One region of the Ruegeria sp. BF6 genome, then DNA from elsewhere that is predicted to be linked to it. Evidence: riboswitches for the same ligand, from Rfam matches in the RefSeq annotation. Region 1 holds a riboswitch; each other region holds the start of a gene.
The links. A riboswitch is a leader RNA that binds a small molecule or an ion and turns the genes downstream of it on or off. The one in region 1 is predicted to bind cobalamin.
Positions count from the first base shown of each region.

Region 1 (4,874 bases):
AGGTGGCGAGGGCGACCTGAAACACCGGCACGTTTGCCGCGTCCAAGGGCGAAGTGCCCGATGCGCCTTTGCCCGAGAAAGAGGTGGCGTTGATGATCGCTGAGGGCTCCGATACAACGACCTGTTCACGCAGCCATTCAGCGGCGGCTGGCGCTTTCAACGAAGGAGCGAACAGGCCAATCGCATCCAGTCCCCGGTCCCGTAGGCTGCGGATCAGGGCGGCGACCGGAGCAGTGTCGGCCGATGTCAGATAGGCGCGGTAGAAGGTGACAAGGATACGTCTCGCATCGCTTGTGAACGCCTTGTCCACCGGGATCACGCCGCGGTCCGGGCACCAGACACCGCAGTCGGGTAAGGTCTTTGCGCCCATCACCGGGCCGGCATAGAGACCTGCCGCCAGCGCCATCTGCGCCAGTGCAGCCTGTGCTGCAACCTCGCCGCCAGTGTCACACAGATGCGCCAAGCGGCGCAGGGTCGAGACCGGTAGGGTGGAGTAATCATCCAGCCGCGTGTCCTCACGCCCATCCGCAGGCAGAACGGCCAGCGCGATGCCTTTGGCCTGCGCCAGCGCCAGAACCTGCTGCAAGCCGTAAGACCAATAAGGAACACCGCCGATCAAGCGGATCAGGATGCCCTTTGCACCCTCCAGAGTCTGTTCAACATATGTGTCGACAGACAGAGGGTGTTTCAGCGCCGTCAGGTTGGCCAGCCGCATCGTCGGCATCCGCCCCTCGGGACCGCCACCACGATGCCAGCCCGCCGCGAAAGCACCAAGGTCGCTGTCGGAAAAGGACAGCACAACCAGATCCGCCGGGCTTTGGCCCAGATCGGTCGGGGGCTCGGTTTCTTCTAACCCGTGGCTTTCGCGGAAGACGACGTGCATGGCTTACTCGGCGGCCTCGGTCACGCCCACGAGGATATCGCGGATCGCGGCCTCTTTGATGTCGTCATGCTCGGCAATCACCACCAGACGCGAGCGACGATCCTCGCCGGGTTCCCAGGGGCGGTCGTACTGGTGACGTACACGGGCACCGACGGCCTGAACCAATAGACGCATCGGCTTGCCCTGAACGGCGGCATAGCCTTTGACCCGCAGGATGTTCAACTCATTGGCCAGACGTTCGATATTGGCGACCAGTTGGGCCGGATCGGTCTGTTCCGGCAACTCGACGATGATGCTTTCGAAATCGTCATGCTCATGGTCGTGATGACCGTCGTGGTGCGATGGGCGGGCGTCCATGTCGTCCTCGGCTGCTGCTTCCAAACCCAGCACAACGCGGACATCCACTACACCTTCGGCCACTTCGACGACGGGCAGGGAGCGCGGCGCCTCGGCGGCGATGATCTCTTTTGCCTTGGCCACACCTTCGGGACCCGCCAGATCAGGCTTGGTCAGCAGGATGATATCGGCACACGAAATCTGGTCCTCGAACACTTCGGACAGGGGCGTTTCGTGATCGATCGAGTCATCGGCCAGGCGCTGGGCATCAACGGCTTCGACATTAGGGGCAAAACGACCGGCGGCGACGGCCTCGGCATCGGCCAGAGCGATCACGCCATCCACGGTGATCTTCGAGCGGATATCAGGCCAGTCGAACGCCTTCAGCAGCGGCTTGGGCAGGGCCAAGCCCGAGGTTTCGATCAGGATGTGATCGGGGCGCGGTTCCAGCGCCATCAGGGCCTCGATAGTGGGAATGAAATCATCGGCTACGGTGCAGCAGATGCAGCCGTTGGCCAGTTCCATGATGTTTTCCGCTGGGCAATCCGGGATGGCGCAGGATTTCAGTATATCGCCATCTACGCCCACATCGCCAAACTCGTTGACCACAACGGCAAGACGCTTGCCCTGCGGGTTCTGCATCAGGTGTTTGACCAGCGTAGTCTTGCCCGAGCCCAGAAAGCCGGTGATCACAGTGACGGGGAGTTTTTCGAGATTGCTCATTTCAGGGCTCCAATCGGGGGAATGCGGGCCGCACAGTTTTTGCGGAAATGTTCGGGGCGTTCGCGCCATTTGACCAGGCCGTCCTCGGTCGCGAGGTACTTGGTGGCACCTTCGACAATGGTTGCGACATGGTCGTTTTCGTTGAGGTGTTCATAGACAAAGGTCCAACGATCCGGCCCGCCGCGCAGCACGATGGAACAACCTTCATCACAGTTCGACAGGCATTCCACGGCTTTCAGCGTGATGCCCTCGGGCAGTTCCGCTTGTTCCAGCGCTTTATGAAGCAGGGAGCCGGGCCGTTGCGCGTCGTCCTCGACGGGCAGGCCACGGCGGCACGTGGTACAGACCAGCAGCTCAACAGGTGCGGTCTCGGTCATGTCTCTCATCCCCCCAAATCCTCCTTGCGGGGGACGGGGTTTCATGCGGGCCACGTGTTGCGACATGGACCCGACACCGGAACACCCCGCCCGGTTTCATCTTCGCGTGCTGGCAGGTCTCCCGGCTTGCGGATGTCAGAGGCGGGCCTCTGTCGGATGTCCCGCCTTCCCGGCCAATTCGGCCAGTGGCTATGGGCACCCTCTCCGGTCACGGTCGCGGGGGCGGCTGCGTTTGACGGATGGCCGTTGACGCATTCCCTTTTCATCCATCCTGGGATGGACACCAACGCAAGCGACATGCGGCACGGGCAGGGGCCTTGTCAAGCGCGAGACAGGGGTAGAAACCCCATAGAACAGAAAAGCGACCAGCTTGTGTCAATCCGCGGCATCCGCCACCAGCCGGTCCTGCAACCACGCGCAAAACAAACCCGCCGCTGCCGTGGATTGCGCGGCCCGTTGAGCGCTGACCAGATAATGCGACTGGGCAAAGGGAATCGCCGGACCCGCAATCGCAATCGGTGCGCCTTGCCGAATTGCGTTTTTTGCGAACCGTTCAAGGATCGTGGCATATCCTGCACCGGCCATCACTAGTTGCAGCGCTGCCACCGTGGTGTCCACAGAATGCCGAGGCGGCTGGTCGGGCGGCGCTATGCCGTTGGCCTGAAGATACCGCGCCCAGTTGTCCTCGTATCCAAGGATGTGAATCAGTGGCCCGTTCGGCAGGGAGATCAGCTTCGCTGAGTCGTCCCCAGCCCGACAGACCGGGACTAGCTTTTCGTCGGTGAGTTTTTGGGATCGCACCCCCGGCCAGTCGCCATAACCCAGCCGGATTTCCACATCCACATCGCCGGGCGTCCCGCTGTCGTTCCAGATGTGCGAGACAAGTCGGACCGGAATACCCGGATGCTGCGCGGAGAAGTCAGGCAGCTCGGCAGCCAACCAATAGGTCGCGGTCGAAATTGCTGCCCGGATCGTCAGGGTCTGGCGCGAGGCCGGGCCAAACAGACTGTTGGTCGACAGCGCAATGTCGGCCAAAGCGCGCCGAACCGTCAGCGAATAGGACTGCCCCAGCTCGGTCAGTTCCAGCCGCCGTGCATTTCGTGTGAACAGCTTTTGACCCAACTCGGCCTCAAGGGACCGAATGTGCAGTGAAACGGCTGTTTGCGTCAGGCCAAGTTCACGCGCGGTTGTGGTGAAATTCAGATGGCGCGCAGCGGATTCGAAGCTGCGCAGCCAAACGGGATTTGGAAGGCGATCCATTTACCACCAAAAATTTTTATCTATATCGCGTGTTATTATTCATTTTCGTTTCCGGCAGGCAATAGGGATACTCGGCACAAACGGCGACCTTCGGGAGGGTGAAATGAAAGTCGGATTCATCGGTTTGGGTAATGTCGGCGGCAAGCTGTCCGGCTCACTGCTGCGCAACGGAATTGACTTGACGGTCCATGACCTCACCCCCGATCTGGTGGCCGAATACGTGGCCAAAGGCGCCAAAGCTGCCGAAAGCCCGGCGCAGATGATGCGGGATTGTGATGCAGTCATCACTTGTCTGCCGTCCCCGGCCGCCTCGGACACCGTGATGAAAGAGATGCTGCCCGAGGTCGCTCCGGGCAAAATCTGGATGGAGATGTCGACCACCGATGAGACTGAGGTTATGCGTCTCGGCGCGATGGTGGTCGAACGCGGAGGCGCCGCGGTCGATTGCCCGGTGTCCGGCGGGTGCCACCGGGCGGCGACCGGCAACATTTCGATCTTCGCAGGGTGCGACCGCGAAACATTCGAGCGGATTTTGCCGTTTCTAACCACGATGGGACGGCGAGTTCTGCACACCGGAGAATTAGGTTCGGCCTCGGTCCTGAAGGTGCTGACGAATTATCTGGCCACCGCCAACCTGATCACCTGTGCCGAGGCGCTGGTGACCGCCAAGGCTGCCGGGATGGACCTCAACACCACCTATGAGGCGATCAAGATTTCCTCCGGTACATCCTTCGTGCATGAAACCGAAAGCCAGGTCATCCTGAACGGATCGCGCGATATCTCCTTCACGATGGACCTTGTCAAAAAGGATATCGGGTTGTTCCAGGACGTGGCCGACCGGGCCGGAGTGCCGCTAGAAATCAACCCGGTGATGATCCGCATCTTCGACGATGGCATCGCCCGTTTTGGCGAACGAGAACTGTCTCCGAACATTATCAGGCGGTTAGAGGAGGCCACTGGCCTAGACATCACAGCACCCGGCTTTCCGCCCGAGATGCTGGATGACGAACCGGAAGAACCGGGCTACGAAGTCATCCCGCAGGGCCGAAGGGCGGAATGACGCACTACGCGGCGCAATACGGCCAGTTGTCAACGTAGAGCAGTTTAGGCGAGTACCTGTTTTGAAATCGAACCTTTCAGAGAAAAAATAGATAAAAAACAAGCACCTAAACGGGTTTTTCTGTCTTTGGAGCCAAGGAACGTTGCGGGATTTTGGACAGCTCACTTAGCAACCCAGGTTTTCTCGTGCTGCTGTGGATATACGATCCGTCATTTAGGTGAGCCTGCGAACGCCG
Region 1 covers NZ_JBQFTN010000016.1:131-5,004, reverse strand. Annotated here, with positions in the region: gene cobN (cobaltochelatase subunit CobN) at 1-883, opposite strand, end outside; gene cobW (cobalamin biosynthesis protein CobW) at 887-1,942, opposite strand; gene ACR0IM_RS20845 (DUF1636 family protein) at 1,939-2,319, opposite strand; cobalamin riboswitch at 2,414-2,622, opposite strand; gene ACR0IM_RS20840 (LysR substrate-binding domain-containing protein) at 2,695-3,579, opposite strand; gene ACR0IM_RS20835 (NAD(P)-dependent oxidoreductase) at 3,683-4,639, shown strand; partial or broken gene ACR0IM_RS20830 (IS3 family transposase) at 4,836-4,874, opposite strand, start outside.

Region 2 (4,874 bases), on a different contig from region 1:
CACAAGACCGCCGCAAAACGCCGCCAGCGGCAAGGTCCAGAAACCCAGAATATCGCCGGTCACGGTGATGACGAACACGGCTCCTGCTGCCGCGCCCGAGGATAGACCAAACAGGAAGGGGTCGGCCAGATCGTTGCGCGTGGTGGTCTGCAGAACCACGCCGACAATCCCCAGCCCGGCACCAACGACGGCCGCGAACAATGCGCGGGGCAGGCGCAGGTCAAACACGATCCGGTGCAGCGCCGACATCTCTCCGTCGATCATCCCGGTGCCCAACAGGACAGCGTTGAATGCGTCTGTCGCTGGAATGGGTGTGGTTCCGTAGACGGTCGAAATCAGCAAAAGGACGGTCAGAACGACCGCCCCCAGCACGAGCACAAGGCTCAATCGGTTCATATCAGTTGAGGCCCGGGTGCATGGCGTTGGCCATTTTCGAGATCGCCTCGATATTTGCCGGTCCAGGGGTTAGTTCCTCGTACCGCAGGCCGATCCAGCGCTCGTTCTTCACGGCGTCGGTTTGTGACATTACCGGATGCTCCTGCAGGAACTTGAATGTATCTCCCGCGCCATTGCCGGTCTGGTAGTCCAGCAACACCAGGAATTCCGGGTTGGATGCGGCAACAGCCTCCCATGAGGTGCGACCCCAGCTGGTGTCCATGTCATGGGTGACGTTCTCGCCGCCGGCGGCCGCGATCATCGCATCGGGAATGGCGAATTTACCGGCGGTGAAGGGCGCGTCTGCCGGGCCATCCAGCAGGAAGACACGCGGTTTGGCCAGATCGGCGGTCTGTGCTTCGATCGCGGCCAGTTCTTCTTTCCAGCCGCCGACCAGTGCTTCCGCCTTGTCGTCGACATGCATGACCTTGCCCAGACGCAGCACATCGTCGAACAACAGATTCATGCTGGCTTCGGGGCGATCCTTGTCCAGATGCACGCAGCTTTCGGTCAGGATCATGGTCTTGATGCCAAAAGGCTCCAGAGTGTCGGGTGTCACGTCGCCGCCAGGTTTCATGCCGTAATACCAACCGGCGAAGAACAGGTCGGGTTCAGCCGCAACCAGATTTTCAACGGTCGGGTATTTCGGCGCAAGTTCGGGGATGTTACCGCGCAGGGTGTCGAATTCGGGGCTGGTCTTGTACCAGCCGGTGATGCCGGTCAGGCCCACGATCTTGTCCTGCAGGCCAAGGGCAAAGGCCATGTCGGTCATGTTCATGTCATGAACGACCAGCCTTTCGGGTTGAGATTCGAAAACCAGCGGTTCACCGCAATTGTCAATCGTTACCTCATGCGCGGAGGCGCTGCCTGCCATGGCGGTGATCAGGGCCGCAGACCAGATATGTTTCATTGGGGAGAGTTTCCTTAAGTTAATTTGAAACTGGGGTTCTTCGGATATCCAGTGCCGGGATCACTCGGCCTTCATGCTGGAAACACAGATAATCGACGCCAAACGTGTCGCGCACATGCGCGGGCGTCAGCACTTCGGCCACGGGGCCGAAACTGGTCAGACGCGTGGATTTCATCAGCGCCACGTGGGTGGCAAACTCGGGGATCATGACCAGATCGTGCACGATCATGACCACCGTGATGCCCAGTTCGGCCACCAGCGACAGCATTCTCCCCTTGGCGTCCGGGTCCAAATGGTTGGTGGGTTCATCCAGAAACAACAGAGACGGGTTTTGCGCCAGGGCGCGGGCGATATGCGCGCGCTGGCGTTCACCGCCGGACAGCAGGGCCATCCGCTTGTCCGCCAGTGGGCCCAGCCCGGTCAGGTCCAGTATCCGATCAAGCTCGACCGCGTGGTCTTCGGCGGATCGGTCTGAGCGGATCGGAATCTGACCCAGCGCTACATAGTCTCGCAGCAGCAGCCGACCGTCCGGGAACTCCTGCTGGCTGACAACGGCGATCATGCGTGCACGGTCTTTGGACGACATCTGTTTCAGGCTGCGCCCATCGACAAGGACGTCCCCCAGAACCATCTCAGCTGCACCGCATAAAAGGTTCAGAAGCGTTGTTTTCCCGGCCCCGTTTGGTCCGGCTATGGCCAAAACCGCACCCCTGTCCAGTTCGAAGGATGCTCCCTGTAGTAGGACGTCGCCGTTGAGTGCGTAGTATTCTAGGCCACGCGCGATCAGAAACGCTGAGTTTGTCACGGGTGCACCTCCACGTTCAGACGGGGCATACGAGCCAAGGTTTTGTTGAACAATGCACGCGGACGGTCAGAAGCATTGGTCCAGCCGTCCCCACTGTCTTGGAATTGCCGCGCAAACTGGGCCAGAGCATCAATGTCCTGCGAGGATTTGACGTCACCAAACAGGTATTGCGCTTTGCCAACAGCCTGAAAGCCTACGGTTGTCGGTCGGTCACAACCAGCCATGCAGGAAACCATGCGTATGGAAAACCCGGAAGGTAGCCGGTGCGTCAGCGCCTTTCCGATCGCATGCGCGGCGTCCGTGCCGTTGCAGGTCTCGCAAATCAGCAGGAAGTGTTGGGGATCGTTTGCCATTGCCCACTCCGCTTATTGCCGAAGCGAGGTGGCGGCAATGTAATAGCGTAACGCGTTCGTCACTTTGCCTCCTTCCGGGACGCCCCGCCCCGGGTTGGTTGAAAACATGATGGCAGGTCTCCTGACTTGCGGGTCTTGGCTTGGCCATCCTTCCCGGCCTGTGGGCCAGTGGATTTATGGCGTCGCTCACCGCTTACAGTTGCGGGGGCAGTCACGGAGTTGGCGCCGGTTAGCGGACCTCACCGTATTCCCTTTTCATCCCCAATTGGGGGAACCATCATCAGATTGACTGCCCGAGATCGCCCAGTGCGTCAATATGAAAGTTTCATCCTGTTCGTTCGTTACCGGCCAGCTCTGAGGCATAAGGGTGGCCAGTTAAGGACGTTGTTCGCAAAAACTGGCTGGAATGATCTCGGCAGGAAGATAGACTCAGATCATGCGATATTGGTTTCACCTTGCAACGATTCTGGCATTGAGCCTGTGCGGTTCTTCTGCGCTGGCGGCACCGGGGGCTGAACTGGAATGGTCCGAATTGCCTGACCCGTCCGTTCAGGTCTTCGAAGACCCCTACCGCGATCTCAGCCCGGAGCAGTTCGACGATCTGATTTTCGTCGTGCGCCTGCGCGGCAGGCTGCGTCAGGAAGTGGGCAGCCCCGATGAGCGGCGGAAGTGGCAGGAGCTTCTGGTCGAAACCGAGGAAGCCCTGGCTGCGGACGGCATCGATATCGACTGGCTGCTGGACCAGCGACTTGTCGTCGCCCAGCGCCGGGATCGTGCCGGTGCGGCCGGAAACCCTGAATTCGACGGTCAAACGGTGACGCTGGCGGGGTTTGCCATTCCGGCGCCGCCCGATGCGGATGGGCACCCCATCGCTTATCTGGTGCCTCAGCCCGGGATGTGCAGCCACTTGCCGCCGCCGCCGCCCAATCAGATGATCCGGGTACGGCTGAACGGCGACTGGGAGCCCGGTTACGTCCACGAGCTGGTTCGTTTGACCGGAAAGCTGACCATCGATCCGTCAGAACAAAACACAATGGTGGTGGATGGGCTGATGCCCATGCGCGCGACGTTCCAGCTGGAGGCCGACAGTGTCGAAACCCTGGAAACACAGGGCGGCGGACTGAAGTGGACGCAGAGCTCGGCCGAACGCTTCCGTGCTGCAGGCAACAGCAAAACCGGCGCGGAGAAGGCGTCTGAGTGACGGGATCACCGGATCGCCCCCCAGGCTGCCTTGCCGATTTCCTCCTGAACAGAACCGATCGTCTTTGGGATTTGAAAAACCTTAATCTCAGGGTGCGCTGAGATTTCTTTTTAGGTGTACAAGTGACGACGATTTGAGCCTCTTCAGAGGTGCTGGATGTATTGATGACACCCATTAACCTTGCAGAGGTTGACCTCGCGGGCGGCGAACAGCGCATGCCGCTGGTGCGCTATTCCCGGCTGTACAGGGCGATTGGCCCATCTATGCGCAGATATTCGAACGCCGAAACATCGCGATCTTCACCGAACACCGGGTCAAGTCGAACGCGATGGAGTGGCTGGTGGCCTGTGCGATAGCCTATCAGCCCGACCCGGAGCCTTCGCAATATCATGCACTTGCGATGGAAGTCATGAAACGGCAGGGTTGAACGGGCTGTAAATCGCCCTTTATCACAAAGGTGTCGGCAACCCTTTCGAGCCCCAGTGGTCTTGGATATGACGGGTGGAACGCCGCCAAAGTCCTGCCTGCGTAGAACGATCAGGAGCGCATCTATGAAGTATCGCCGTCCGGCCCTTGCCGCCATTCTCTGTGCGCTGCCTGTTGCGGCACTGGCCGAAACCACGCAAGTCGAGCCGGGCCTGATGGTCGAGCTGAATGCGGTGGAAGAGGTCGAAAGCGCCTGCCGCCTGACCTTTCTGGTCGAAAACCAAACCACAACGTCGATAGACAGTGCCAGTTATCAGGTGGTTATATTCGATGCCGCGGGTGTTTTCGAACGGATCACTCTTTTCGGGTTTCGGGACCTGCCGGCAGAACGCCCGCGGGTGCGTCAGTTTGATATCCGAGGCATCACCTGCGAAAACCTCGGGCGTGTTCTGATCAATGGCGTAAGCAGCTGCACCGTCGGAGGTGCTGACAGCGATATCTGCGACCAGACACCAACCTTGCACAGCCGAACAGAAGTGGAGCTTTTGGGATGAGTTTTCTTGACGCCCTGCGCGAAATCCTGGCCCTTGGCGGGCCGGTTGTCGCCATCCTGATCGCCATGTCCGTGGTGACGCTTGCGGTGACGCTTTACAAGCTCTGGCAATTTGCCGCTTCGGGTGTAGGACGGCACCGTGTGTTGTCGCAGGCGCTGGCAGCGTGGGATGCCGGTGATCACCAGACCGC
Region 2 covers NZ_JBQFTN010000003.1:264,555-269,428, forward strand. Annotated here, with positions in the region: gene ACR0IM_RS11700 (FecCD family ABC transporter permease) at 1-396, opposite strand, end outside; gene ACR0IM_RS11705 (ABC transporter substrate-binding protein) at 398-1,345, opposite strand; gene ACR0IM_RS11710 (ABC transporter ATP-binding protein) at 1,365-2,150, opposite strand; gene ACR0IM_RS11715 (DUF1636 family protein) at 2,147-2,503, opposite strand; cobalamin riboswitch at 2,598-2,797, opposite strand; gene ACR0IM_RS11720 (DUF3299 domain-containing protein) at 2,940-3,704, shown strand; gene ACR0IM_RS11725 (hypothetical protein) at 4,256-4,684, shown strand; gene ACR0IM_RS11730 (MotA/TolQ/ExbB proton channel family protein) at 4,681-4,874, shown strand, end outside.
Region 2: linked by a shared signal. The riboswitch ahead of ACR0IM_RS11715 (DUF1636 family protein) and the one ahead of ACR0IM_RS20845 (DUF1636 family protein) in region 1 are both predicted to bind cobalamin.

Region 3 (4,874 bases), on a different contig from region 1:
GTCCTGATCGCCGGGCATTCCCACCTGACTCTGCCCGGTCCCGTGCATGAGGGGCTGAACAATGTCGATGCAGCCCGGGGGCGGGTACACGGGAAACCGGTGGTCATGCCGGGCCCGGCCGGATCGAATCTGGGGGTGATTGACCTGAACCTCCGCAAGGCGGATGACAGTACGTGGACGATAAAAGACCACAGCACCGAATTGCGCTCGGTTTGCCCGACCCGGTCTGGCGGAGAGGCCCATCCGGTTGCGGAAGACCCTGAATTACTGCGGCTTTTCGCCAAAGGCCATTTGGAAACGCGCCGTCAAACGGCTCAACCGGTGGGCCGAACCGATCAGCACCTGCACAGCTATTTCAGCTTTTGCGTTGAGGATAGAGGGCTTGCTTTGGCCGCAGCGGCGCAGGCGGCGGCTCTGCGCCCGTATCTGCAGGGATCGCCCGTTGCGGAGTTGCCCGTTCTGTCCGCGATGGCGCCTTCAAAATTCGGAGGACGCGCCGGGCCGCGGTTTTATACGGATGTGCCACCTGGACAGGTATTCCTGCGTCATATCAACGACCTGTATGTTTTTCCCAACGAATTGCAGGCCGTTGTCGTTAATGGCGCGCAGATCGGCGATTGGCTGGAAATGTCGGCAAGCGTGTTCAACCAGATCAAACCGGGGTTCGAAACCGACCTGGTCGACCCCAGCCGGGCCGGGCATAATTTCGATGTTCTGCAAGGGTTGAGCTATCAGATCGACCTCTCGCAACCTCCACGCTTTGACGCCTCAGGTCATCTGAGCGCCTCTGCACATCGCCGTGTTCACGACATCCGATTAGAGGGCCGTCCCGTAACACCCGACAAGCGCTTTGTCGTTGCGGTGAGCAATTACCGAGCCAGCGGGGGCGGCTATTTCCCTTTTGTCGACCAGGCCGAGCCGATCCCGCTGCCTGCACAACCCGTTCAGCACATATTGCGAGACTACGTCTCGGGTGCCCTGCCACGGGACCCGCTGGAAAAAGCGCCCCGCGCCTTTCAGTTTGCTCCATTTCCCGGCGCGACAACCTTGCTCAGAACCGGTCCGAAGGCCCGCGATCACATTGCTGAACTAGAGGAATACACCCCACATCTGATCGGTGCAGACGATGACGGCTTTCTGCTGATCCGTTTGACACTCTGACGGGTTGTCATTTCCGCGTCTGTTGCCTATATCGTGCGTTGAGAGGTTGGCGCGGGCGAGCGCCTCGCCAACCTGGTCAGGTCCGGAAGGAAGCAGCCACAACGAGCCCCGCTTGGGTCGATGTCCAACCTCTCACTTCCTCCCTGTAGCAAACGTAAAGCGCCAGAATCGGCGAAGTCATGCAATCAGCCGTGGCCAAAGGACTGCGTTGCGGCGGGCAAAAGCGCCGATGTGCCCAACTTCCGACAAGCCAAATTCACCGGGTGACAACAGGTGACGTCGCGCATCTGGGCCGTACAGATCGGCCAATCGCCACACCGCATTGGGTGGCACCACATCATCATCCTCGAAGGTAAACAGGTCCACGGGCGTCCCTGACTGCGCCCAGCGCGCATCAGGCAAGGAGGTCCCGATCTCGGGCAGGTAGTTGCGCGGTGCGGTGCACCACCGCCGCCACTGCCAATATACCGATGCCGGCAGGTCCGCCCCGAACCCCAGCGCCTTGCCAGGAAGGTACCCCAGGGCTTTCACCGCCAAGGGAGCGTGACCATACCAGAACAGCAAAGCCAGCGCCCGATACGGCCAGGGGTGATCCGATACCGTTACAGGGCCAGAACAGACGCAGATCATGCGGTCGATCTGATCGACGTCGGGCTGAATCGGCCCCAGCATCCCGCCGACTGAGTGTCCGATGCTCCACTGCTGCGCATCGGGGAACCTGCGCCGCATTTCAGCCCGGGCCGCGGGCATGTCGACCAAGGCCCAGTCGGCCATCTTGACCCGTGATGCTTTCAGCGACCCGTTCAGAGAATGGCCGAAATCGCTGTAGTCGTAAGTCAGACAGGCCATCCCCCTCTCGGCAGCCAGCCAGCGGGCAAAATGCTGGTAATAATCTCTCGGTACGCCGGTAGCACCGTGAATGACTACGGCCACCCGGGGCGCGGACGCTGGCAGATAAAGGCGCGCCGACAAGGAACCCGTGCCGGACGGAAACTGAAAGTCCTCGGTCGAATCGGTTTGTGCAGTGTCCAGCATGGTTCGGTCTCCGGATTTTGAACCGATTGGTTCACTTTCTCCAGTCCGCAGTGTTTCTCGCCACAAGTCAACAGTGACCGTACATGACCACACGTCCGCTTGGCCGTGCAAATTGCCCGCTTGACTCGGCTCGCCCGTACCCGCTAGCGATGGCGTGATGGTTCTCGACCCCGATCGCGGGGCGAGATGAAAAGGGAACACGGTGCGGTTCTGCCCCGGTTATACCGGAACGAACCAAGGCCGCGACTGCCCCCGCAACTGTAAGCGGTGAGCAATGCCGAAATACCACTGGCCGAAAGGCTGGGAAGGTCGGCAACGCGATGACCCGCAAGTCAGGAGACCTGCCATCGAACCGAAACCGAAACTCGGGCGGGGTGTCCGGGCAGGTTGTCAGCATGCTGTCACACCTGATCTACGCCCCGTCCTACGCGCGGAGGGCGCACAATGATCTGGAAGACAAAGACCCACGAATACTCGGCCACCGTATGCCAGCGAACCGGCAAGACCTGCCCAGCTTTGGCACGGGTCGCGCGTGTCATTACACAGGCGATAGAGACCGCCGCACCTGCAACAACCCCCGATTTTCAGGTCGAAGGCAGCAGTGAACTGACCCATTGCCCCGAAGGTTGCACCGCCCGATTTTGCGCACGGCCTGATCAGATTCGGATCTTTTGCGGCACGGACTCCGACGTTTCCACCGATTCACTTGATAGGTATGCCGACATGATGTTCGCGGATGTGTTCAGCTCTCTGCCCGCCGATGTTATGGCCAGCCCACCCTGCGCGATGCTCGAGGTTTTATTGCTGGCCGCAAGTCCGGTTGCGCAACCGGAGCAGCACGCGGCGCTCTAAGCTAGCTGCCCTTTCGGGCGCTGGCCGCCTGCGCCGCCCATTGCAACTGGCCGTCGGTTTCAACGGCGCAGGCCCGTACGGCGCGCAGACGTTTCAGCGCTGCCTCGGGCTGTTCGCCCTGTTCGACCATAAGGCGCAAAGCGACCATGCCAGACCGGCCACAGCCACCCCGGCAATGCACCAACACCCGCCCTCCTCGGGACAGGACTTGTGCCGCCGCTGCGCTGACCTCGGCCCATGCGGCCCGAACCTCTGGCGGTGGCGCGCCAAAATCCGCGACTGGCAGATGCGCCCACCCGATGGCGGCGATGCGAAGATCGTCACCGAATCCGGCGGCACCTTCCTCCAGCATCTCAACCTCGGTGGTCATGGAAACCACCAAATCCGGCTGCCAGTCCCGGATGGTACGAAGATCCTGCAGGTAGTTGCCACCGCGCCCCGGGATTGGTGAAAGGGCAACCGTGCCATTTCCCACCTGCACGGCGTGAATCGCAAAGAGTCTCAAAAGGTGGCCCTCCTGCGAACGTTTCTACGATGCGTAAACTGTCCTGCAAACCGAATTTCGACTACAGCGGCGGTGGACGCGGGCGGCAGGGGTCTCTACGCTGCATTCCTGAACCGAATCCGACAGAGCAGACATGAACGACACGCCAAGCCCCGCCTATCAGGTTCTTGCCCGCAAATACCGCCCCGAAACCTTTACCGATCTCGTCGGTCAGGATGCGATGGTTCGCACGCTGAAAAATGCGTTCGAGGCCGACCGGATCGCACAGGCCTTCATCATGACCGGCATTCGCGGCACGGGTAAGACCACCACGGCGCGGATCATCGCCAAGGGCATGAACTGCATCGGCCCCGATGGCCAGGGCAAGCCGACCACGGAACCCTGCGGCCAGTGTGAACATTGCGTGGCCATCATGGAAGGCCGCCATGTGGACGTGATGGAGATGGACGCCGCCAGCCGCACCGGCGTCAACGACATCCGCGAGATCATCGACAGTGTCCGCTACCGCGCCGCCTCGGCCCGCTACAAGATTTACATCATTGACGAGGTCCACATGCTCTCGACCAGCGCCTTTAACGCGTTGCTCAAGACGCTTGAGGAACCGCCCGAGCATGTGAAATTCATCTTTGCCACCACCGAGATCCGCAAGGTGCCGGTCACGGTGCTGTCCCGCTGCCAGCGTTTTGATCTGCGCCGGATCGAACCCGAGGACATGATCGGACTGCTGCGCAAGATCGCCGATGCCGAGGGCGCACAGATCGCCGAGGACGCGCTGGCGCTGATCACCCGCGCTGCCGAGGGCTCTGCCCGTGACGCAACCTCGCTGCTGGATCAGGCGATCAGCCACGGGGCGGGCGAGACCAGCGCCGATCAGGTGCGTGCCATGCTGGGTCTGGCCGATCGGGGCCGGGTACTGGACCTGATCGACATGATCCTGCGCGGCGATGCCGCCGCCGCACTGACCGAACTCAGCGCTCAATATGCCGAAGGGGCCGATCCGCTGGCGGTGCTGCGCGATCTGGCCGAGATCACCCACTGGGTATCAGTGGTCAAGATCACCCCGGATGCAGCCGAGGACCCGACCGTTTCACCGGATGAGCGCGCCCGCGGTCAACAGATGGCTGAGGCCCTGCCTATGCGCGTGCTGACCCGGATGTGGCAAATGCTGCTGAAAGCGCTCGAAGAAGTCTCGGCGGCTCCGAATGCCATGATGGCTGCCGAGATGGCCGTGATCCGCCTGACCCACGTGGCCGACCTGCCGAGCCCGGAAGAACTGATCAAACGGCTGCAAGACGCACCGTCGCCCCCGCCGAACGGAGGC
Region 3 covers NZ_JBQFTN010000019.1:8,466-13,339, reverse strand. Annotated here, with positions in the region: gene ACR0IM_RS21865 (bifunctional 2',3'-cyclic-nucleotide 2'-phosphodiesterase/3'-nucleotidase) at 1-1,161, shown strand, start outside; RNA gene ffs (signal recognition particle sRNA small type) at 1,201-1,299, shown strand; gene ACR0IM_RS21855 (alpha/beta hydrolase family protein) at 1,339-2,196, opposite strand; cobalamin riboswitch at 2,338-2,559, shown strand; gene ACR0IM_RS21850 (hypothetical protein) at 2,641-3,048, shown strand; gene ACR0IM_RS21845 (protein-tyrosine phosphatase family protein) at 3,050-3,553, opposite strand; gene ACR0IM_RS21840 (DNA polymerase III subunit gamma/tau) at 3,687-4,874, shown strand, end outside.
Region 3: linked by a shared signal. The riboswitch ahead of ACR0IM_RS21850 (hypothetical protein) and the one ahead of ACR0IM_RS20845 (DUF1636 family protein) in region 1 are both predicted to bind cobalamin.